2 regions of the Saccharococcus sp. Marseille-Q5394 genome follow, and region 2 is predicted to be linked to the other one. Evidence: a T-box and tRNA genes for the amino acid it is inferred to sense, from the RefSeq annotation. Region 2 holds a T-box; the other holds one or more tRNA genes.

Region 1 (9,072 bases), on a different contig from region 2:
GAGACCTACAAGTCGAGCAGGGTCGAAAGACGGGCTTAGTGATCCGGTGGTTCCGCATGGAAGGGCCATCGCTCAACGGATAAAAGCTACCCCGGGGATAACAGGCTTATCTCCCCCAAGAGTCCACATCGACGGGGAGGTTTGGCACCTCGATGTCGGCTCATCGCATCCTGGGGCTGTAGTCGGTCCCAAGGGTTGGGCTGTTCGCCCATTAAAGCGGTACGCGAGCTGGGTTCAGAACGTCGTGAGACAGTTCGGTCCCTATCCGTCGCGGGCGCAGGAAATTTGAGAGGAGCTGTCCTTAGTACGAGAGGACCGGGATGGACATACCGCTGGTGTACCAGTTGTCTTGCCAAAGGCATCGCTGGGTAGCTATGTATGGACGGGATAAATGCTGAAAGCATCTAAGCATGAAGCCCCCCTCAAGATGAGATTTCCCATTACGCAAGTAAGTAAGATCCCTCAAAGAAGATGAGGTGGATAGGTCCGGGGTGGAAGCGTGGCGACACGTGCAGCTGACGGATACTAATCGATCGAGGACTTAACCTTAAAGTTATAAAGTACGGTTGAACTTGAAGTTCAGCAACAATGTCTGTTTTATCCGGTTTTGAGCGAACAAAATTATTTATTTTGAAAAAAACGCTTGCTTTATTCGCTAGATATGATATAATAAATCTTGTCTTGTGAAAAAAAATAGTCCAGTGATGATGGCGAAGAGGTCACACCCGTTCCCATACCGAACACGGAAGTTAAGCTCTTCAGCGCTGATGGTAGTAGGGGGCTTCCCCCTGTGAGAGTAAGACGTCGCTGGGCTGTCATTTCTAAAATGAACGTAATAAGATATGAAATACTTATTACAGTACTATTCCGCAGTAGCTCAGTGGTAGAGCAATCGGCTGTTAACCGATCGGTCGTAGGTTCGAGTCCTACCTGCGGAGCCAATTGGAGAGCTGTCCGAGTGGCCGAAGGAGCACGATTGGAAATCGTGTATACGCTAACCGCGTATCAAGGGTTCAAATCCCTTGCTCTCCGCCAGTTTTATTATCCACATATGGCCCCTTGGTCAAGCGGTTAAGACACCGCCCTTTCACGGCGGTAACACGGGTTCGAATCCCGTAGGGGTCACCATTTCTTAAAACTTAGATTCAGCGCAGATCCCGTTAAAATTGGGAGAAGCGAGCAGGACAAGGAAGCGATTGAGAGAGGGAAGGAGCGTACAACGGTACGTGACTGACTGAACGAATGAAGCTGACGCAGTAATGCGAAGCTTATCGCGATTTTAACTGGAGGATTAGCTCAGCTGGGAGAGCACCTGCCTTACAAGCAGGGGGTCGGCGGTTCGAACCCGTCATCCTCCACCATATATTTCATAATTAGTATTATCGCGGGGTGGAGCAACGAGCATAGCAACGTATGCGAGTAACACCGACAGCGAAGCGTAAGGTGTCCCTTATGCAAAAAGCGTAGCAAACATTAAATAGTAAGTATTATCATTATCGCGGGGTGGAGCAGTGGCAGCTCGTCGGGCTCATAACCCGAAGGTCGCAGGTTCAAATCCTGCCCCCGCAACCAAATGGTCCCGTGGTGTAGCGGTTAACATGCCTGCCTGTCACGCAGGAGATCGCCGGTTCGATCCCGGTCGGGACCGCCATTTTTATGTGGCTCAGTAGCTCAGTCGGTAGAGCAAAGGACTGAAAATCCTTGTGTCGGCGGTTCGATTCCGTCCTGAGCCACCATTTTTTATATTATGCCGGTGTAGCTCAGTTGGTAGAGCAACTGACTTGTAATCAGTAGGTCGTGGGTTCGACTCCTATCGCCGGCATATGCTTCTCTTGGTGGGGTAGCGAAGTGGCTAAACGCGGCGGACTGTAAATCCGCTCCCTCCGGGTTCGGCGGTTCGAATCCGTCCCCCACCACCATTATACAGGGGCATAGTTTAACGGTAGAATAGAGGTCTCCAAAACCTTTGGTGTGGGTTCGATTCCTACTGCCCCTGCCATTTCTGTTTAAGCTAAATTTCATGGCGGTCGTGGCGAAGTGGTTAACGCATCGGATTGTGGTTCCGACACTCGGGGGTTCGATTCCCCTCGTCCGCCCCATTCTATGCAGTATACAATTGAAAAATATATAATTATCATGGCGGTCGTGGCGAAGTGGTTAACGCATCGGATTGTGGTTCCGACATTCGGGGGTTCGATTCCCCTCGTCCGCCCCATTTGTTTTTTGGGGTATAGCCAAGCGGTAAGGCAACGGACTTTGACTCCGTCATTCGTTGGTTCGAATCCAGCTACCCCAGTTTGCGGAAGTAGTTCAGTGGTAGAATACGACCTTGCCAAGGTCGGGGTCGCGGGTTCGAATCCCGTCTTCCGCTCCAACTTTCTTACGGCGGCATAGCCAAGCGGTAAGGCACGGGTCTGCAACACCCTTACCACCGGTTCGATTCCGGTTGCCGCCTCCAACTTTCATGTATGCTGTAAGTAAATTGTTGTTATGCCCGAGTGGTGGAATGGCAGACACGTCGCACTCAAAATGCGATGCCGCGAGGCGTGCCGGTTCAAGTCCGGCCTCGGGTATCCACATTGAAAAGATGCAACCCAGGTTGCATCTTTTCTCTTTCCCAATTAGGGATTCTCGTTCAAACTTAAAAACGCTCCTTCCGATTTCACGGAAAGGAGCGTTTTCTATGGAATGGGAATGTATTGCTGTTTGGACACAAGTTATCACAGTTGGAAGGGACCAGTTCCGTCCATTAGAATAGAAGGATTCTCTTTATCCACCAGATAACAAGAGGCTTCTCCGCCGCTGATGGACGTGAACATCTTGCCACATGCCGTAGACAGTTGCAGAGCCTCTTCCTTGGCCATTGAAGGACGGATGAATAAGATATGGAGGGCATCCGTTGTCTCATCGGTGACGGCTGTTCTGATGGAGTCTACATAAGGGCTGCCGAAAGGGCTGTAATCGTCTTTTAATTGAAGTATATGGTTCAATGAGTTGAAGCGGCCATTCAATCCATCATAACCGTCGTCCTCCCCTCCAAGGGTCAATTGGACATCCCCAACAACTTTCGACAAGTCGTAGATGCCAGTCGGGATTTCATATTGGAGGGAGAAAAATGTATTGAGGTCAACCGCAGTATGGATGGTATGTAAGTAATTCTGCTTTTTGATCCTTCGGTAAAGGGCTTCCACGGATGGTCGGTATCGATTAGGGTCTGCTCCAAATGCTTTCCACGTTTCCCTCCATTCTTTGATGCCCGGAAAGTCGTTGAAAGGCTTGGTGTCCAATTCGAAGTAAAGCTGTTCCTGGAATAATTGGAGTCTCCCTTTTAGCATTTGAGGAGATTCCGACACTGTAATTTTGTTATAATGGATAATGCCCAATTTCAATCCGGGCATCTGTTGAAAAAGTTTTTCATCTATAGTTATTTTCATTTTATCACCTTTATCATCTTTTATTTTCAATCCTATCATAAAGGAGGCGGAACGTTGTGAATGTCGCTCAGCTACAGTCGTCAATAAAAGAATATGCAGCTACGATCGGCATCGATAAAATCGGCTTTACGACCGCAGCCCCTTTTTTAGAATTAAAAAATCGTTTGCGGCGTCAACAGGAATTGGGCTTTCAATCCGGTTTCGAAGAAAGTGATGTCGAAAAACGTACGGAGCCTGTCATGTTGCTTGATCGTGCTGAAAGCATCATATCAATAGCAGTCGCATACCCATCCAAAATGACAGATTCGCCAAGAGGGAAGAAGGGGGAGCGACGTGGCATCTTTGCAAGGGCATCTTGGGGAATGGATTATCATCATGTCCTTCGTGAAAAGTTGCAACTGCTCGAAACGTTTATTTCCGACATGATACCGAATGCTCAAATGCGTTCGATGGTGGACACCGGGGAGCTTGTCGACCGGGCTGTCGCGGTTCGGGCGGGAATCGGCTGGTCCGGTAAAAACTGTTCTGTCATCACACCGGAATTCGGTTCGTATGTCTACCTCGGAGAAATGATTACAAATATCCCGTTTGAACCCGATATTCCGATGGAAGACCAATGTGGGGATTGCACACTCTGTTTGGATGCGTGTCCTACAGGGGCTTTGATTCAAGGAGGGCAGCTTAATGCCCAACGATGCATCGCCTTTTTGACACAGACGAAAAAACCAGTTCCCGAGGAGTTTCGTGCGAAAATCGGTAACCGGGTATATGGCTGCGACACATGCCAAACTGTTTGTCCGAAAAACAAAGGGATGTACAATCTTCATCAGCCTGCATTTCAGCCGGAGCCCGAACTGGCAAAGCCGCTGCTTGTGCCGATGCTCAGGTTGTCCAATCGAGAATTCAAGGAGACTTACGGGCATATGTCAGGTTCTTGGAGAGGCAAGAATCCGATACAGCGGAATGCCATCCTTGCGCTTGCACACTTCAAAGACGAGACGGCCGTGCCGACTTTGACAGATCTGCTTGTAAACGATCAACGGCCGCTTATTCGCGGGACTGCTGCATGGGCACTCGGACAAATTGGAACGAGCGACGGTATCGCAGCAATTGAATTGGCGATACAGAAGGAAGAGGATCCCGACGTGCGTCTCGAGATGGAAAATGTATTAGAGACTAATTGAAGGAAGTGCTGAAATGGCGATACATGTCGCATTATTTGAACCATTGATTCCTGCGAATACTGGGAATATCGCCCGTACATGCGCGGGGACAGGAACGAAACTGCATTTAATAAAGCCGCTGGGATTTTCCACTGATGATAAAATGCTCAAGCGTGCAGGACTGGATTATTGGCAATATGTCGATATTACGTATCATGAAAATATACAGGAGTTTATTGGCGCTTATCCGGAAGCGCAGTTTTTCTTCATTACAAAGTTCGGGGAGAGGACCTACTCGGACTTTGATTATTCGGATCCTTCAAAGGATGTTTTCTTCGTTTTCGGGAAAGAGACGACCGGCTTGCCTGACGAAGTGATTGAACAGAACATCGAAAATTGCCTGCGCATCCCGATGAATGATCATATCAGATCGCTCAACTTATCCAACACAGCCGCTATTCTGATATACGAAGCCCTAAGGCAACAATCATTTTTAGATTTAACATAAAAAAACGGGACTGCCAATTAAGGCATGTCCCGTTTTTAGTAGTTCTTATTTTTTCACTTTACCAGGCTTGTCTTCATATCCACCTGTGAAAATCGCCGAAAGGAATGCAAAGGTAACGGCTAGAATAAGGATAAGATTCATCAAATGTACCTCCTGTAAAATCATTAGTCCTTCACATAGTATACCCTAATAAATATTAAATTGAAATGACCGAACTGAAAAATTGTGTCATTCTGATTAACAAATGGCTGGCATTATTCGTCAAAATTATGGAATACGGGTACAATAAATGTATACAAACTGTATAGGAGGGGAACGGAATGCATTATTTTGACGACAAGGTGACTCTATCGAACGGCGTGGAAATGCCTCAGCTTGGCCTCGGCGTTTACAAGATGACTGATTCAGATGAGACAATCAGGGCGATTTCATATGCATTGGAAGTTGGCTATCGGGCTATCGATACTGCTGCAATTTACGAGAATGAGATAGAGACAGGCGAGGCAATCCGGCAATCGGGCATTCAAAGGGAGCAGCTGTTCATCACTTCAAAAGTATGGAACACTGATCAAGGGTATGACGCAACATTGAAAGCGTTTGAAGCTTCTTTGAAGAGACTTGGTATGGATTATTTGGATCTGTATTTGACCCATTGGCCAGTAGCAGATACATTCGTGGATACATACCGTGCAATCGAGCGGCTCTATGAAGAAAAGCTGATCAGGGCCACAGGAGTGTCCAATCATCATATCCATCATCTGGAGAAGGTTTTCAACGTTGCCAATGTAAAGCCGATGGTGAATCAGATTGAATTGCATCCGCGGCTTACACAGGAGCCATTGCGGGAATTTTGCAATGAACATGGCATCGTCGTCACTTCCTGGTCGCCACTGGCGAGAGGAGGACTCATGGATGAGCCTACGTTGCAGCAGATCGGGTTAACATATGGCAAGACGCCGGCACAAGTCATTATTAAGTGGCATCTGCAACATGGATTGGTAGTCATTCCTAAATCAGTGACTCCGGCTAGAATCAAGTCAAATATCGACGTGAAGGAATTCGAGTTGACACCTGAGGATATGATGAAAATCGATGCCTTGAACCGTGATGAGAGAACTGGGACAAATCCAGAGAAATTCGATGAAGTGTGAATAAAGTCATATGAAAAACCCGCGGAATTTGACTCCGCGGGTTTTTTTATATGACTTCTATTGTTGTCTGCTCTTCTGTAAATGGATGCTTGAAGGAAACTTTCTTTGCAACCAAACGATAGTTTCCATCTTCGGTTTCGCTTCCGCCATAAAGTGTGTCACCTTTGACGGGATGTCCTATGTGTGAAAAATGAACTCGGATTTGATGAGTCCTGCCCGTTTCGAGACTAGCTTCAACAACTGTCGACTCATCGTTCCGCTCAATGACTCGGTAGCGGGTGATGGCATCCTGCCCGCCTGGTGAGACGCGGCGTCTCGTCGGATGATGGCGGTCCCGTCCAATCGGATATTGAAGCGTCCCTCTCATCCGTTTTAAACGTCCATCGACTTCTGCGTGATAGATGCGTGTAATAGCACGTTCCTCAATCATCCGATCAAAAAGCGCTTTTGCAATCGGATGTTTCGCAACAAGAACAATTCCGGCCGTACCTTTATCGAGGCGATTGATATGCTCTGCATACGCTCCGCCACTTCTTTCAACATATGCCATGATGGCATTCATAAAAGTGCCGCCTTCATCATGTTCATCTGGATGGGTGGCGATATCGGCAGGTTTCAGAGCTGCAAGTAGATGTTCGTCCTCGAAAAGCACGGAAACATCCGCGTGATCATCCGGCTTGTATGATGATACGGCGTCCTTGAAATGAAAGACAAGTTCTGTCCCAGCTTCCAGGGGCGTACGCCATTCGAAAGGCTGTCCGGCTGTATCCGTGACCGCCTTGTCCATTCTCATTTGATGGACGGTCTTTTTACCGGCTTTCCAATCATCCCGGAGCAGTTCCTCGACCGTAAGTCCATCTCGGTTAATTTGATAACGGAAAACTGTATTTAGTTTTTCCATCATTTATTATCATACTCATCGAAGAAAGCACGGATATCTTCCTCGGGATTCACCGGCAAACCAACGGAGCGGTTAACTTCTTTTCCATCTTCATAATGAATTAACGTCGGCCAAGACGTGATGCCGTATGGTTGGGCTTCTTTTTCGAATTCCAGCATATTATATTGATACACATGGATCCCTTTCTCTTTCGCAATCGGCATTAGGATCGGCGTCATCTCCATGCAATACGAACATTCGGGAGAAAAGAAGTAAGCAGTGACAGATTCTCCGGAAGAGACTTTTTCATAAAGTTCATCCGGGAGGACGATATTGCTGTAATTTTTGTTGCCAATCAAATCGATCGTCGCCTGTTTAAGATTCTTCGAACCATATGGATTGTCCTTTAACTTTTCTTTGTTGGATTGAGTATTCAACACGACAATTAAAGCAAAGATGGCGATGATGACACCACCGATAATCAGTAATTTCTTCAATTTAGTTAGACTCCTTTTGCCATTTCAATAAGAAGAGGCTTGTGATGAGGATCAGCACGAATGCCGTCAAAGCCATGAACGGAATTGTGATGAATCCTAGATAGTTCACATACTGGCCAGTACAGGAAACATTTCCGCAAGCCGGTGCACTGTCTTGTAAAAAACTCAGTTTCTGGATTCCATAATGGTAGAGCGAAATGGAACCTCCGACAATTGCGAAAACAGCTGTCGTCAACGCGATTTTTGCGTTTTTCTGGTATAAAGCGACACCGGACATCAAAACGATCGGATACATAAGGATGCGTTGATACCAACATAGAGTGCAAGGTTCATAGCCCCGAACAATAGAAAAGTATAAAGAGCCGAGTGTTGCAATGAGGGAAATGGTGAAAATGAAAACAAGGCCATTTTCCAACCGTTTGTGCATAATGTCAACTCCTGTTTCTAAGATTCCTCTTTGATTATACGGCGTGGGTGTATTCATGTAAAATAATCGGAACTACATGACTTTTCCTAGTCAATTATGGGTACATATTATGTAGAAAGGGTGAACTATGGATGAGTGAAGAAATTGATTTATCGTCATTTGAAATGAGCATGATCATCCGAGAGATGAAAGAGGATGACATCGTAAACATATTGAAAATGCAGGAGGTCTGTTTCCCGGGCATGGACCCGTGGGAGGAAGAGCATCTGAAAAGCCATCTGTCCATCTTTCCGGAAGGGCAATTCGTCGCTGAGCTGGACGGGAAAATTATCGGTTCCTGTTCGAGCTTGATCATCAATTTTGACGAATACGACGACCGCCATTCTTGGGATGATATTTCCGCAAAGGGCTATATTACGAACCATAATCCCGAAGGTTATAATCTATACGGCATCGAAGTGATGGTCCATCCGGAATACAGGAGGATGAAAGTGGGACAGCGGCTGTACGAAGCCAGGAAAGAGCTCGTCCAACGATTGAATCTGAAATCGATCATTATCGGGGGGAGGATACCGAATTATCATCGGTATGCAGCTGAAATGTCTGCAAGGGAATATGTGGAGGCGGTGACACGCCATAAAATCTATGACCCGGTTCTCACTTTCCAACTATTGAATGATTTCACCCTCATGCGGATCAATCCAAATTATATGCCTGATGACAAAGCGTCCAAAAAATATGCGACGTTAATGGAATGGAATAACGTGGATTATAAAGCAACGACTAAACGGCATTACAAGACAAGCTACCCTGTCCGTATTTGCGTTGTTCAATATTTAATGAGGAAAATATCGTCATTCGAGGAAATGGCCAATCAATGTGAATATTTCGTGGACGTCGCGTCCGATGCAGGTTCAGATTTTGTCGTCTTCCCGGAAATTTTCACAACTCAGCTAATGTCCTTCCTGGATGAGCCTTCTCCGAGCAGAGCGGTGCGGAAGATGACGGAGTA
Region 2 (14,042 bases):
TATCGGGTGAGAAGTTCTCATTCTTCCTTAAATCTCATTAAGAAGCCATTAGTTTTCATTCCTGCAAATAAAAAAACCATCCACACTGAAGTGAACGGCTTTACGGATGGTCAATAATCTGCGACTTCTCCGTCTGGAGTGATTGCAGTGATGCAAAGGATGATGACTGCCAAGACAATCGAAGCGACAAGTCCCGCTCTGAAGTCGAAAGCCATACCGGCGATTGAACCTGCTACATAGTTAACCATCGTTACAAGTAGAAAAGACCAAACAAATGCCATGATGTATTTCATCGAATTCACCTCATCGTAACTATTTCCTCGTAATCATACCATAGCACGTCCCATCTATAAACAAAATTATGCCTTGTCGATATATTCTTTGGCGAAATCGTGTCGACATATTGAAAAACAGTCTGTAATCTTCTATAATTAATACCAGGTACTAATAATAGATGATAAGGAACGGGGTATGTAAGATGAATGCAGGATTGATCGGCATAGGGAAATTTGTTCCTTCACAAGTTGTAACAAACCATGATCTTGAACAGCGCATCGATACGACGGACGAATGGATCCGTACGCGCACCGGCATTGAAGAAAGGCGCATCGCCGATGATAATACCAATACGTCCGATATGGCGTATGAAGCGGCGGTAAGTGCTATTGAAAATTCGGGCCTCCACCCGGAAGACATCGGAATGATCATCGTTGCTACGGTGACGCCGGATCGTCCTTTCCCATCCGTTGCGACTATGATCCAAGAGCGATTAGGCGCGAAAAATGCAGCCGCGATGGATGTGTCAGCGGCATGTGCAGGATTCATGTACGGAGTCGTTACGGCTAAGCATTTCGTTGAGGCAGGAACGTATGAACATGTACTCGTAGTCGGGGTAGAGAAGCTGTCAAAAATCACGGATTGGGAAGACCGCAACACGGCAGTCCTTTTCGGGGACGGTGCCGGTGCAGCGGTAGTCGGTAAAGTGAGCGAAGGCCGGGGAATCCTATCCTTTGAATTAGGAGCCGATGGTACCGGAGGCAAACACCTATACCAAGATAAGTACCTCCATATGAACGGACGTGAAGTGTTCAAATTTGCAGTTCGTCAAATGGGCGAATCAGCCGTAAGTGTTACGGAAAAGGCGGGTCTGACGACGGAGGATGTCGATTATTTGATTCCACACCAAGCGAATATCCGTATTATGGAGGCATCGCGCGAACGGCTCGGCTTGCCGATCGAAAAAATGTCCAAGTCTGTCCATAAATATGGAAACACTTCGGCGGCATCCATTCCGATTTCATTATACGACGACCTGCAGGACGGCCGCGTGAAAGATGATGATATCATTGTACTTGTCGGATTCGGCGGCGGTCTAACATGGGGTGCGCTCTGCATTAAATGGGGAAAATAACTTCGGATTACTATATACTAAAGTAAATTAGAGATACACTTTTGAACGAAGCGTTATAAGTAATTAAATTTGTAAAAATGAAGGGGAGTTTTCAATAATGGAAAGACGTCGTGTAGTCATTACAGGGGTTGGAGCAGTTTCTCCAGTAGGAAATTCCGCAGAAGAATCATGGGAAGCGGTATTGAACGGAAAGTCCGGGATCGGCCCACTCACAAGACTGGACAGTGATCAATTTCCGGTGAAAGTCGCTGCGGAAGTGAAAGATTTCGACATCGAAGAATATATCCCGCGGAAAGATGCGCGGAAGATGGACCGCTTTACGCACTATGCGCTCGCAGCATCCATCATGGCAATGAAAGACGCGAATCTTGAATTGGATGAAGAGACTGGATTACGTACGGGTGTTTGGATCGGTTCAGGCATTGGTGGCATGGAAACACATGAGCAGCAATTCAAGACGTTCCAAGAAAAAGGATACCGACGGGTCAGCCCGTTCTTCGTTCCAATGATGATTCCTGACATGGCTTCAGGCCAAGTGTCAATCCATCTGGGCGCGAAAGGCATCAACTCATGCACAGTGACTGCTTGTGCATCCGGAACAAATTCAATCGGTGACGCATTCGAAGTCATTAAACGCGGAGATGCGGACGTCATGATCACGGGTGGTGCAGAAGCTCCGATCACGACGATGGCCGTAGCCGGTTTCTGTGCAAATACAGCATTGTCATTGAATCCTGATCCGGCAACAGCTTCCCGTCCATTTGATAAGGAAAGGGATGGCTTTGTCATCGGTGAAGGCGCGGGCATCCTCATTCTAGAGGAATACGAGCATGCAGTGAAACGCGGAGCGAAAATATATGCGGAAATCGTCGGGTACGGTTCAACAGGAGATGCCCATCATATTACTGCTCCAGCTCCTGAAGGTGAAGGCGGAGCACGCGCAATGCGTCAAGCAATCGATGAAGCGGAAATCAGCCCGGACAAAATCGATTACATCAATGCACACGGAACTAGCACGCCGTATAACGACCTGTTCGAAACGCTTGCAGCGAAAACGGTCTTCGGCGAACATGCGTATAAGCTAGCTATGAGTTCGACGAAATCGATGACGGGACACCTGCTCGGCGCTGCCGGAGGATTGGAAGCAATCTTCACGGTGAAGGCATTGCAGGAAGGGATTCTTCCACCTACAATGAATTACGTGAATGAAGACCCTGAATGCGACCTCGACTATGTCGTAAACCAAGCTAGGAAAGCGGACATCCAGTATGCGATGAGCAATTCCCTCGGCTTCGGAGGACATAACGCTTCACTCGTATTCAAGAAAATATGAACGAATAGATGAAAAGCTCCCCATTTAGGATTCTTCTAAATGGGGAGCTTTCATTCATACAATGGAAGAAAAGCAAAAGGGCGATGTATATATGACACGTATCTTCTTCTTCCTCATCAGTTACGGACTCATAGTCATTACGACTACACATATGATCTTCTATTTCAATTATCTATCGCTCGGCTATAGCTGGAAGCAGATCCTGCTGTTCATTATCCAAACGGCTGACTTCACGCTTTTTGTAATGGCAGTCATACTTCTTGCGATTACCGTCTTCTTCCGAGCCCCATCGCATACTCCATTTTTTTAAGTGTGGCGGACGCAATCGCATTCGCTTTATCGGCTCCGCGATCAAGATGGACATCAAGCTCAGAGGAATTGAGAAGCTCCTCATAGCGTTCCTGGATAGGTGTAAGATGTCCGATGACAGCCTCGGCAACACCCGTTTTGAATGCGCCATAGCCAAGCCCTTCGTATTTCGATTCAAGGTCGGCAATCGAGATGCCGCTTAATGCCGATTCAATTGTCAATAGGTTTGAAACACCCGGCTTGTTTTCTACGTCGAATTTCACGATACCATCCGAATCCGTCACCGCACTTTTGATTTTCTTTTCGATTTCCTTCGGTGTATCCAATAGCGAAATCGTTCCTTTTTTATTCGGATCCGACTTGCTCATTTTCTTCAATGGGTCTTGCAATGATTTGATGCGCGCGCCATTTTTCGGTATGCGCACTTCCGGGATGGTAAGCACTTCACCATAACGTCTATTGAAGCGTTCGGCGAGATCCCTTGTCAATTCGACATGCTGTTTTTGATCGTCTCCGACTGGAACGATGTCGGTATTGTAGATGAGAATATCCGCAGCCATCAAAGGCGGGTACGTGAGAAGGCCGGCAGATACTCCTTCTTTCCCGTCAGATTTATCTTTGAACTGAGTCATCCTCTCTAGCTCGCCGATATAGGAGATGCATTGCATCATCCATCCAGCCTGGGCATGCGCTGGCACTTCCGATTGAATGAACAGGAGCGACTTCTCTGGATCAATGCCGCTGGCGATATAGATGGCAGCGAGTGAACGAATCGTCTTCGCAAGTTCATCCGGGTCTTGCTGTACGGTGATTGCGTGCTGGTCGACGATGCAGAATCGGCAGTCGTATTCGTGTTGCAGCTCCGTAAATTGCTTAAATGCCCCGATGTAGTTCCCTAATGTTACTGTCCCTGTGGGCTGAACGCCCGAAAAAATTGTTTTCATGTAAAATTCCTCCTCTGAATAAATACTGTTAATCTTCGCTTCAGGCGGACGCTTTCCAATCGAACAGCGAAGGGTTCGATTTGCCGTATTTCTGCGTTCTTTGCAGAAATTAAGGCAGCCCCTTCCTGCTCGCAACGCTTGGCTTTTGCTCGCAAACGCCGTTCTTCGTGACGGCGTTCGCAGGAGTCGCCGCCTTTCGCTTCAATAAACAGAAGTACCTAAAATCAATAATAAAAAAAAAGAATAAAAAAACATCAGCCATCCCTAAAAAAGGGACGACTGATGTGAATCAACCGTGGTACCACCCGAATCAGCCTGCAAGCAGGCCACTCAAAACCCTTAACGCGGGGAGACGTGATTGGCTACTGGATAATGAATGAACATCTTTTTCGCCAGTCAAGCTCGGGAACCCAATTCCTCTCGTCCGCCATGCCTGTTCGCACCAACCACAGGCTCTCTTCAATGCCGCGACAAGAATACTCTTTCCGTCTTCGCTTTTCGTAATAGTTGTCAAAAGTATAATACGACTTGAAGAATAAAGCAAATAAAAAATCTAATCGGTTCTTTACTATATGCGATTCCTAGCTACTAAAGGATGATTCGACAAAAAAACAGGTTTTTCGACAGGAAATCAAGGGAATAGATGACTTTACCTATTCATATTTTTTTTGCTTTGATAGAATGAGTGAAAGAGAGAGGATGTGTCAGATGAAAAAAATGAAATGGGTCAGCTCGTTAATGCTTGCGAGTGCATTGGCTATGCCACTGTCGGTTCAAGCGGGTGAGACAAAGACCGCTATAAAATTTGCTGAACGTACATATGGTTTTGAAGAAATAGACGAGGGGATTGTTGCCAGTTCAAAATTATACACACATGATTCGGGACTCGTATTTGACTATCCTGACGCAGTGCGGGGTGTTTACGTGACGGGGCATTCGGCAGGGGGCTCTGCGTTCGAGAGATTACTGAAGTTGATTGATTCTACGGACTTGAATGCGATGGTCATCGACATTAAAGAAGACTTCGGTTATTTAACATATAAGCCGCAAGAGGATTCGCCGTTATTCAACATGGGCATTGGGAAACCATACATAAAAGATCCGCGGAAGATGCTAGAGACGCTTGAGGAGCGGAAGGTCTATCCAATCGCAAGAATTGTCGTGTTCAAAGATAGCGTTCTCGCAGAGCAGCGCCCCGAACTGTCATTCATGGATGGTGATAAAGTGTGGAAAAACGGCAGGGGCGAATCCTTCGTCAATCCGTTCATGAAGGAAGTATGGGATCATAACGTCGACATCGCAATTGAAGCGGCGAAGATGGGTTTCAAGGAAATCCAGTTCGATTATGTCCGTTTTCCGGAAGGATTCGAAAAACGGCATGAAACGTTGAAATACTCGATGGATGACTATAAAGAGTCTGAACTAGACCCTGTTCAGCGCAGGGTTGAGGCGGTAACGGATTTCGTGGCATATGCACGAGAGCAGTTGAAACCTTATGACGTGGACGTTTCGGTCGATATATTCGGCTATGCGGCAACGTTGCCCGAAGCGCCTGGCATCGGGCAGAACTTCTCGAAGATTTCCGAGAATGTAGATGTCATTTCCTCGATGATTTATCCAAGCCATTGGACATCTTATTTCGGCATTGCGAAGCCCGACCTTGAACCTTATCGTCTTGTAGCGGAATATGCGAAGGTGGAGAATGCCAAGCTGGGTGCGCTTGATAATCCACCGGTTTCCCGTCCTTGGCTGCAGGATTTCAGTGCACCTTGGCTAGGGAGTGGGAATTATCTTCGCTATGGGAAAGAAGAGGTCGAAGCGCAAATCAAAGCATTGAAAGAAAATGGCATTGATGAGTTCCTTTTATGGAATGCGAAGAATAAATATACAGAGGGCGTAGACTACACGCCTTAATCTTATTCCGGGAGCCTGAGGTAAAGGTTTCCGGAGTTTTTTTGATGTATATTGGAACTTTTCAGGCTTCTATGTCGTACTACTAGTTGTGGAATGATATTTTTCATTCGAGGAAATCTAAATGAGAAAAGAATTATTTCAATCATTGATGTTTAAACTTTTCTTCCATCGGGTATAACAGTAAAGAAGTGTTAAAGTACATAGTTGAAGGAGCTGTAAACCCTATAATATTGCGGAATTGTGACAAGTAAACCATCTGTTCCACTTTTTTGTGAAAAAGTGTATTCATTGAGAATGAATATGTGTATAATAGGAGTTAAGCTTATTACTTTAAAATAATTCTAATTTAATTTTTCTAAATATAAGATAGTTAGCCGACTGAAAGGAAGTGTCAGCGAATGGGAGTTACATTATTTACCTCACCAAGTTGCACATCATGTAGAAAAGCGAAGGCATGGTTAGAAGAGCATGAAATTCCATATTCTGAACGTAATATTTTCTCTGAACCGTTGAATATCGATGAAATCAAACAGATTTTACGTATGACAGAAGATGGAACAGATGAAATCATCTCGACTCGCTCCAAAATCTTCCAAAAACTGAATGTAGATGTGGAAAGCCTTCCACTGCAACGTTTATATGAATTGATTCAAGAACATCCGGGCCTATTAAGAAGACCGATCATCCTAGATGAAAAAAGGCTTCAGGTAGGGTATAATGAAGATGAAATCAGACGCTTCCTACCTCGGAAAGTAAGGGCCTATCAGCTTCTTGAAGCGCGGCGCATGGTAAACTAATAGTAGACATAGTAAAGCTGATAGGGAGTTGACAGGCATTACGCCAATCCTATCAGCTTTTTAATTTTCCCTTGCTAATCATGCAAATGTTCTCTACAATGCTAGTAACATAATTCAGCAAAAACCAACTGAGTTATGTTCTGCCTCACAGCGGATGTGACAGATTTTAAAGGAGATACTAATTTGAAATCTGTACGCAATTACGACGAGGCGTAATTGATTATTATCCGTCCACCTGAGGATAACCCTTTCAAAACCTCCGGGATGGTCATATGATAAGTATAAGCATTGCAGGTTTATTGCGAAAATAAAGAAATGGGCACAAGCCTGTTTGTAAGGAAGGGAGAGAAAAGGGATGGAAATAGAGCGAATCAATGATAATACAGTAAAGTTTTACTTATCGTATATCGACATTGAGGAACGGGGTTTTACACGGGAAGAGGTTTGGTACAATCGTGACAAAAGTGAAGAGCTCTTCTGGGAGATGATGGACGAAATCAACGATGAGACCGAATTCGAAGTGGAAGGTCCATTATGGATTCAAGTCCATGCGATGAATAACGGAATTGAAGTAACCGTGACGCGGGCGCAACTTTCGGACAATGACGAATCAGATGCCCAGTTAAGCATGGATGATTCCCGAAAGACCTTCGAACCAGATCCCAGCTTGTTTGCCGATTCCGAACAACTTATGAATGAATTGAATGATGAGCCTGTTGTATGGACGTCCGATATGTTCGTCTTTGAAGAGTTCGAAAACCTCATTCCACTGTCAAACATCATTCCCCCATACGCAGTTGAATCATCTCTCTATTCATTTGAAAATAAATTCTATCTATACGTGATTTATGATGAATCGAAAATGGATGATGACGATAAATCCGATTTCTGCAGCCTCATTTCAGAATATGGCTCTTTATCCCAAGTGACGATCCACCGTCTAGAAGAATACGGCAAAGTCATTATGGAATCTGACGTATTGGCAACTGTGAAAAAATACTTCGGCAACTAATAACATACACACTGTTCCCCGATAGAAAATGGGGAACAGTTTTTTTATTATCAATCAATCACGCATAAAATCGAAAACTCACGCATAAACCCCTCTAAAAACGCATAACTCGCCAGAAAACCTCATAAATGAATTTATTCACGCATAAACCCCAATAATCACGCATAAACCGCGCAAAGTACTCGAAAACCGTTAGATTCATAATATTTGAAATAACTAGTCCTATTCCTTACAATACAATTGAAAGGAGTGAGGGCTATTTTAACAGCTTGTTCAGATGAAGGAAAAATGATTATATTATCCGCCGAACTGGAACGGCATGAACTGCGAAGGTGGCGGCAGACCCGCAGTTTTTATTGCCCGCAGTGCAAAGGCCAAGTCCAGTTGAAAGTCGGCGACATCGTCATCCCACATTTTGCGCATAAGAGAGACACAGCTTGCAGCGCATCGTTTTCCGAAGGGGAGTCCCAGCAACACTTGAACGGCAAGCGGCTATTGTATCAATTTCTAGTAAATGACCAACGGGAAGTCGAATTGGAACCAACACTAAACAGGGTTTCACAGCGACCTGATCTGCTCGTCAAAACTGGCAAAAAGAGCTACCCGATCGAGTTTCAATGCAGCACCATCCCCATCTCTCTACTGGAAGAACGGACGGAAGGATATCGTAAAGCCGGCATGGACCCTATCTGGATTTTGCATACCCCGGCAAAATTCACAACCCTTCCTGAAGGTGTTGGCTTATTTCAATTCTCAAAGTTCCAAGAGTGGTTCATAGAACGCACATTCCCTGATAATCACGTTCTCCTCACATTTAATCCCCACAATCAGACTTTCCACTATTTCAGCAGTCTGCTGCATGTAGCCGGACAACGGTATATCGGTTTGCACCGAATCCTTCCTTTACCATTTCAAGTTTTCCCTTTCGCGCGCCCGAAAGCACCCACCGAGAATGAGGTAAGTCAATATGGTAATCTATATGAAACGCTTCGCCAGAAAGAGTTGCAGAACCGGATAGTATTGAATAGAAAGGGCATTAAAGACCCATTCTTAAGAAGCTGCTATGAAATGAAAATGCTTCCGACACAACTGCCGCCATGGATCGGTGTGCCCGTTCAGAGGAATTCCGCATTTCGTGAACCGGACGTTGAATGGCAGTTCCGGCTTGTGCACTTCCTGAAACGGAATGAAATACCACATTCGGATGTAGCGCCTTATTCGATTGAACGCTTCGTCCGAAGTTTTAGCGGGGATTATAAAGGGAAAACGATGGCATGCAAGTATTACATCGATTTCATAAGCTGTTATGGCATTGACTCGATAACTCAAAAAACAGATTTGATTGAAAATGTGGTCTTGCGGATTATTTCAGAAAGATTCCTTGCAAATGAGGAACGAAATTGAGAGAATGAAAATGATTCGTTATACGAAGAAAGATGATGGGGAGGATTTTGAATGACGACTGAAACGAAAAACAAAGTATTGACGCGCGATCAAGTGAAAGTGGAAGAAACGTGGCGTCTAGAGGATATTTTCCCGACCGACGAAGCGTGGGAGCAGGAGTTCAAGGAAATTGAAGAGCTCTCAGGAAAAGCGGAAACATTTAAAGGGACGTTGAATCAAGGCGCAGAAGCATTATTCGAGGCGCTTTCCTATCGGGATACAATCTATCAGAGAATGGGGAAACTGTATACGTATGCCCATTTGAAAGGCGATCAGGATACGACGAACAGTTTCTATCAAGCAATGGAGAGCCGTGCAAAAACATTGTACGTCAAAATTTCGACAGCGCTTTCATACCTCACGCCTGAGTTGCTATCCATCCCTGAAGAGGAATTGAACAGTCTCGTAGAAAACAACGAAAACTTGAAACTGTATAAGCATGAGTTCGAAGAAATGAACGCTTATCGCGCGCATATCCTTCCTGCTGAACAGGAAGCAATCCTAGCGCAGATGGGTGAAGTGACGGGCAGCTCGTCGGAAACATTCAGCATGTTGAATAATGCCGATTTGACGTTCCCGATGGTGAAAGATGAAGATGGAGAAGAGGCTGAATTGTCACATGGGCGGTATATCCGTTTCCTTGAAAGCAAGGATGCACGCGTACGTGAAGACGCATTCAAAGCGATGTACGGCAAATATGGCGAGTTTAAAAACACTTTCGCTTCCACGTTGAGCGGAAATGTTAAACGGAATAACGTCAATGCACGCATTCGAAAGTACACATCTGCGCGGGAAGCGGCTTTGTCGAACAATCACATTCCGGAGCAGGTGTATGATAACCTCGTTAATACAATCAATAAAAATCTCGGATTGCATCATCGCTACGTCGCGTTGCGCAAAAAAGTCCTTGGCCTGAATGAACTCCATATGTGGGACATGTTTGCACCGATGGTAAAAGACGTGGAAATGAAGATTCCGTATGAGGAAGCAACGGCAACGATGCTCGAGAGCTTCCATCCGCTAGGCGAAGAATATACTTCAATCGTCAAGGAAGGACTTGAAAACCGTTGGGTGGATGTACGTGAAAATAAAGGGAAGCGTTCAGGAGCTTACTCATCGGGGTCCTATGGCACAAACCCATACATCCTCATGAATTGGCAAGATAACGTCAACAATATGTTCACATTGGCTCATGAGTTCGGCCATAGTGTTCACAGCTACTATTCGAGGAAGAATCAGCCGGTCAACTACAGCGGCTATTCCATTTTTGTCGCTGAAGTCGCATCTACGGTGAACGAAGCGATTCTGAACGATTATTTATTGAAAACGATCGACGATAAGCAGAAACGAATTTATTTACTGAACCATTGGCTTGAAGGCTTCCGTGGTACGGTCTTCCGCCAAACGATGTTTGCTGAGTTCGAGCATCTGATCCATCAGCTTGATCAGCAAGGCGTCGCTTTGACAGCAGACAAATTGTCAGAAGAATATGCTGCGTTGAACAAGAAATATTTCGGTGAAGCAGTGGAAGAAGATAAGGAAATCGCTCTTGAATGGGCGCGCATCCCACACTTCTATTACAATTATTATGTGTATCAATATGCAACAGGCTTCAGTGCCGCGGTTGCGCTCAGCCATCAGATTTTGTCGGAAGGGCAGCCAGCTGTCGACCGTTACATCAATCAATTCCTGAAAGCAGGATCATCCGATTATCCGATCGAAGTTTTGAGAAAGGCAGGCGTCGATATGACGAGCACGCAGCCGATCGAAGAGGCGTGCAAGGTATTTGCGGAAAGGTTGGCTGAGCTGGAAGAATTGCTTGGATAAGTGAAAAACGACCTGACTAAGCGTTTATAGCGCTTATGTCAGGTTTTTTCTGTTTGGATGTTTTTGGGGATGTTTTGGGTTATATTAATATAGTAATGTGTAAAGCGCTTACATTCGAATTTTTGAATGCAGAATCTTTATAGTAAGAGGTTGGAAGTCTTTAGGTATAGGGTTTATTTCGCGATTAATTTGTGACAGACATGTGAAACTTCATGTGAAATGTTGATGTTACTATTATTTTATGATAAGTTATAGATGTGAAATAAATCACATACCAAACATACACCCCTTTTGTTTGAACGTGAACATTTCTCCCATTCCCTTTGTAAAAGAGCATCCCTCTCCCCCAAGAGTGGATGCTCTTTTCTTGTATATAAATATGGGCAGTTAGTTTCCGTTCCAGCACTCGCTTTCCGCGGGCGTTGCCTTAGCCAATCGGACAGCAAAGGGTTCGATTTGCCTTAATTTCTGCGTTCTTTGCAGAAATTAAGGCATCCTACTCCTACTTGCAACGCTGCGCTTTTACTCGCAAACGCCGTTCTTTGTAACGGCGTTCGCAGGAGTCTCGCGCTTTCACTCCAAGCAACTGCAGCTACTCAAATAGCTAGTAAAGCAAAAAAAGATCCCTAAATAATCATAAATAATATGTAGTATCAAATTATAAGTTCATTTTATATACAAATTATTAATTATAAATCGTCTCACCAAGATTGGAGCGGAAGGCGGCGACTCCTAGGGGATTAGCGGGACAGGTGAGACCCTGGACGTAGCGTAGCGAAGGAAGCGGCTCACCACCGCCCGCCCCTCGGAAAGCGTCCGCCTGAAGCGGAAATCCGGCTTTTAGTATCTTTTGTTTGTCTAATAAAAAATAAATAAGCAGATTGCACGGTAATCCATGCAATCTGCTTTTTAAATTCAACGGCGCTTACGCCATAATGTCATATTGGTAAGTGGCAGCCTTTCAATCTTTTGGAGAAGGAGCTGCTTTTTCAATTCGCGCTCGGCTGCTTTTTCCGGGATGTTGTAAATTTCAGCGATTTCATTCGTGGAAATTGAATCGAAACGCTGGAACAACTCATCCAAAGTCGGCGGGGCACCTGGTGTGATTTCGTACCCGACCATTTCTTCCAAAATCTGCTCGTATATATCATAGGAATGCAGCCCGTTCACCTTCAACCCTTCGTCTTCAATATTTTCATTGAAGAAAACGAAGGAAGGTGCGTCTTCCACTTCCATTTCATTCGCCAAATGCAAATCGACCTGCAAGGAACGCAGAACGTGATTCGATGAGAAATCGAGAATGAATTCATCGACATCCAATCCGAGGTTTTCCGCTATTTCAACAAGTACTGAAAAGGAGAGAACGTTCCTCTTTTTCAAATATGTGTATTCGAACAGCTTAGACAGGAATCGGAAAGCTGCACGCTTTCCTTGGAACTCCGCTGCTTTTAAAGCGATGCTCGGAAACGCCGGATGGTTTTTAGTGCACGCCTTCGCATCGTCCATATTGACGAAGCAGCATGAGTTTGTCTTCGTCAAAGAAGTGCGCAGAACGATCTTCAGTGTGAAATAACGTTCGTATTCAACTTGTAATCTCCTTAGCAATGGCTGGAGCGCCCAGCTATTCATGCATAAGGGATCTACGAAGACGTAAATTTCGATGGGCTTTGACAAGGAGGCTGAAGAAGTGGGACCGCTTTCCAACAGAGTTTCCCTGTTCACCGCTCATCCCCCTCGCTTCGATTCACCATATGGTTCGCGGTCATGGCGAGCCTATGATAATACACTTCCCGCAAAGGTCCTTCCAAGCCTACATCGTCCATAGCTTCCGCCATACAAGCGAGCCATGCTGTTGCACGTGCAGGAGTTATCGGAAAAGGCATATGACGCGCTTTCATCATCGGATGTCCGTGCTCTTCCGTGAATAAATTCGGTCCGCCTAAATATTGTGTTTGAAATTGTTTCTGCTTGCGTGCTGTTTCCGTCAGATCTTCAGGGAAAATCGGATATAAGTCCGGGTGGACAGCCACTTTTTCATAAAAACGATCGATGAGTTCCGATAATTTTTCAGCACCGATTTCCTCATAAGGGATCAAAGGTTTTCGTGTCATGTATGCCAATCTCCTTTGTTCTGACTGTATGGACATTTTAACAACGAAACAATTCTTTCACAAACATAATGCCTTCTAGCATAGTGAAATGTTGTCAGATTTCAATGCGATTATAGAAGTTTAGCACTTTGGAAACATATTGTTCAGTTTCCTTAAAAGGCGGTATCCCGCCATATTTTCTGACGTTTCCGGGACCTGCATTATATGCGGCTAATGCCATCTCGACATTGCCGAACTGATCAAGCATTTGTCGTAAGTACTTGGCCCCACCCATTATATTTTGCTCCGGATCGAACCCATCCTTTACACCGAGCAGTTTGGCAGTGCCTGGCATAAGTTGCATCAAGCCCATCGCACCCGCGCCGCTGACTGCTGTGCTGTTGAAGTTAGATTCCTGTTTGATGACGGACGAAATCAGGTTCACGGGCAAGCGGTATGTGTCCGCGGCTCGCTGAATGAAATCACCATAGTCATTATTCGCAACTGAACTTTCACTACCCGTCGGCCGGGAAGCGAAAACAGCTGATTGGAGGCCTGCGGGCAGATAAACGTTGTTCGGACCTGTGTACTGGAGGCTGTTCATCGACTGAATTCCACCTAACATGCCGAAAGATTGAAAAGGAAGCGTCTCCGGTCGTGGAGCGCCGCTCGTCATGCCAGTTAAAACATCATTTATCATCATGCTGAATAAGGAGGAAGATGACTCCTGCCCGTTCGCGAAAGTTTGCACCGAACCTAGTGTCTGCATCGCCTGAATATCCATTATTGTACGAATTGCGCGTGCATCCATTTTGCTACTCCCTTTCTTTAGGACTATCTAAAGTTGCTGCTGAATCAAGTATAGCAAGTTCGGGATAAAAACGCATGCTACAGACTGCGCCAGCGGCTCTCATATGGTAGACTGAACGTAAGATCATTGAAAGGAAGAAGACCTATGCGAA

The links. The T-box of region 2 lies ahead of trpS (tryptophan--tRNA ligase). A T-box ahead of a tRNA ligase gene usually reads a tRNA of that ligase, here a tRNA-Trp.
Region 1: it has a tRNA-Trp gene. The T-box ahead of trpS (tryptophan--tRNA ligase) is inferred to sense a tRNA for this amino acid. The anticodon was not compared.

Annotation. Positions count from the first base shown of each region.
Region 1 is NZ_CAMPPQ010000002.1:1,057,793-1,066,864, forward strand. Features, by position in the region: rRNA gene OC538_RS15860 (23S ribosomal RNA) at 1-549, shown strand, start outside; rRNA gene rrf (5S ribosomal RNA) at 698-813, shown strand; tRNA gene OC538_RS15870 (tRNA-Asn) at 867-941, shown strand; tRNA gene OC538_RS15875 (tRNA-Ser) at 945-1,035, shown strand; tRNA gene OC538_RS15880 (tRNA-Glu) at 1,054-1,128, shown strand; tRNA gene OC538_RS15885 (tRNA-Val) at 1,286-1,361, shown strand; tRNA gene OC538_RS15890 (tRNA-Met) at 1,498-1,572, shown strand; tRNA gene OC538_RS15895 (tRNA-Asp) at 1,576-1,651, shown strand; tRNA gene OC538_RS15900 (tRNA-Phe) at 1,661-1,736, shown strand; tRNA gene OC538_RS15905 (tRNA-Thr) at 1,750-1,822, shown strand; tRNA gene OC538_RS15910 (tRNA-Tyr) at 1,835-1,919, shown strand; tRNA gene OC538_RS15915 (tRNA-Trp) at 1,926-1,999, shown strand; tRNA gene OC538_RS15920 (tRNA-His) at 2,024-2,099, shown strand; tRNA gene OC538_RS15925 (tRNA-His) at 2,140-2,215, shown strand; tRNA gene OC538_RS15930 (tRNA-Gln) at 2,225-2,296, shown strand; tRNA gene OC538_RS15935 (tRNA-Gly) at 2,300-2,374, shown strand; tRNA gene OC538_RS15940 (tRNA-Cys) at 2,385-2,458, shown strand; tRNA gene OC538_RS15945 (tRNA-Leu) at 2,493-2,573, shown strand; gene OC538_RS15950 (B3/4 domain-containing protein) at 2,721-3,434, opposite strand; gene queG (tRNA epoxyqueuosine(34) reductase QueG) at 3,491-4,618, shown strand; gene trmL (tRNA (uridine(34)/cytosine(34)/5-carboxymethylaminomethyluridine(34)-2'-O)-methyltransferase TrmL) at 4,632-5,105, shown strand; gene OC538_RS15965 (aldo/keto reductase) at 5,426-6,256, shown strand; gene OC538_RS15970 (RluA family pseudouridine synthase) at 6,303-7,160, opposite strand; gene OC538_RS15975 (thioredoxin family protein) at 7,157-7,633, opposite strand; gene OC538_RS15980 (disulfide oxidoreductase) at 7,635-8,060, opposite strand; gene OC538_RS15985 (carbon-nitrogen hydrolase family protein) at 8,192-9,072, shown strand, end outside.
Region 2 is NZ_CAMPPQ010000001.1:1,225,866-1,239,907, reverse strand. Features, by position in the region: gene OC538_RS06230 (DUF2929 family protein) at 111-293, opposite strand; gene OC538_RS06225 (beta-ketoacyl-ACP synthase III) at 479-1,411, shown strand; gene fabF (beta-ketoacyl-ACP synthase II) at 1,509-2,744, shown strand; gene OC538_RS06215 (hypothetical protein) at 2,806-3,054, shown strand; gene trpS (tryptophan--tRNA ligase) at 3,011-3,997, opposite strand; T-box leader at 4,266-4,498, opposite strand; gene OC538_RS06205 (putative glycoside hydrolase) at 4,715-5,911, shown strand; gene spxA (transcriptional regulator SpxA) at 6,310-6,708, shown strand; gene mecA (adaptor protein MecA) at 7,064-7,720, shown strand; gene OC538_RS06190 (competence protein CoiA) at 7,970-9,124, shown strand; gene pepF (oligoendopeptidase F) at 9,176-10,990, shown strand; gene OC538_RS06180 (DsbA family protein) at 11,906-12,712, opposite strand; gene OC538_RS06175 (globin) at 12,709-13,101, opposite strand; gene OC538_RS06170 (lytic transglycosylase domain-containing protein) at 13,196-13,891, opposite strand; gene OC538_RS06165 (hypothetical protein) at 14,036-14,042, shown strand, end outside.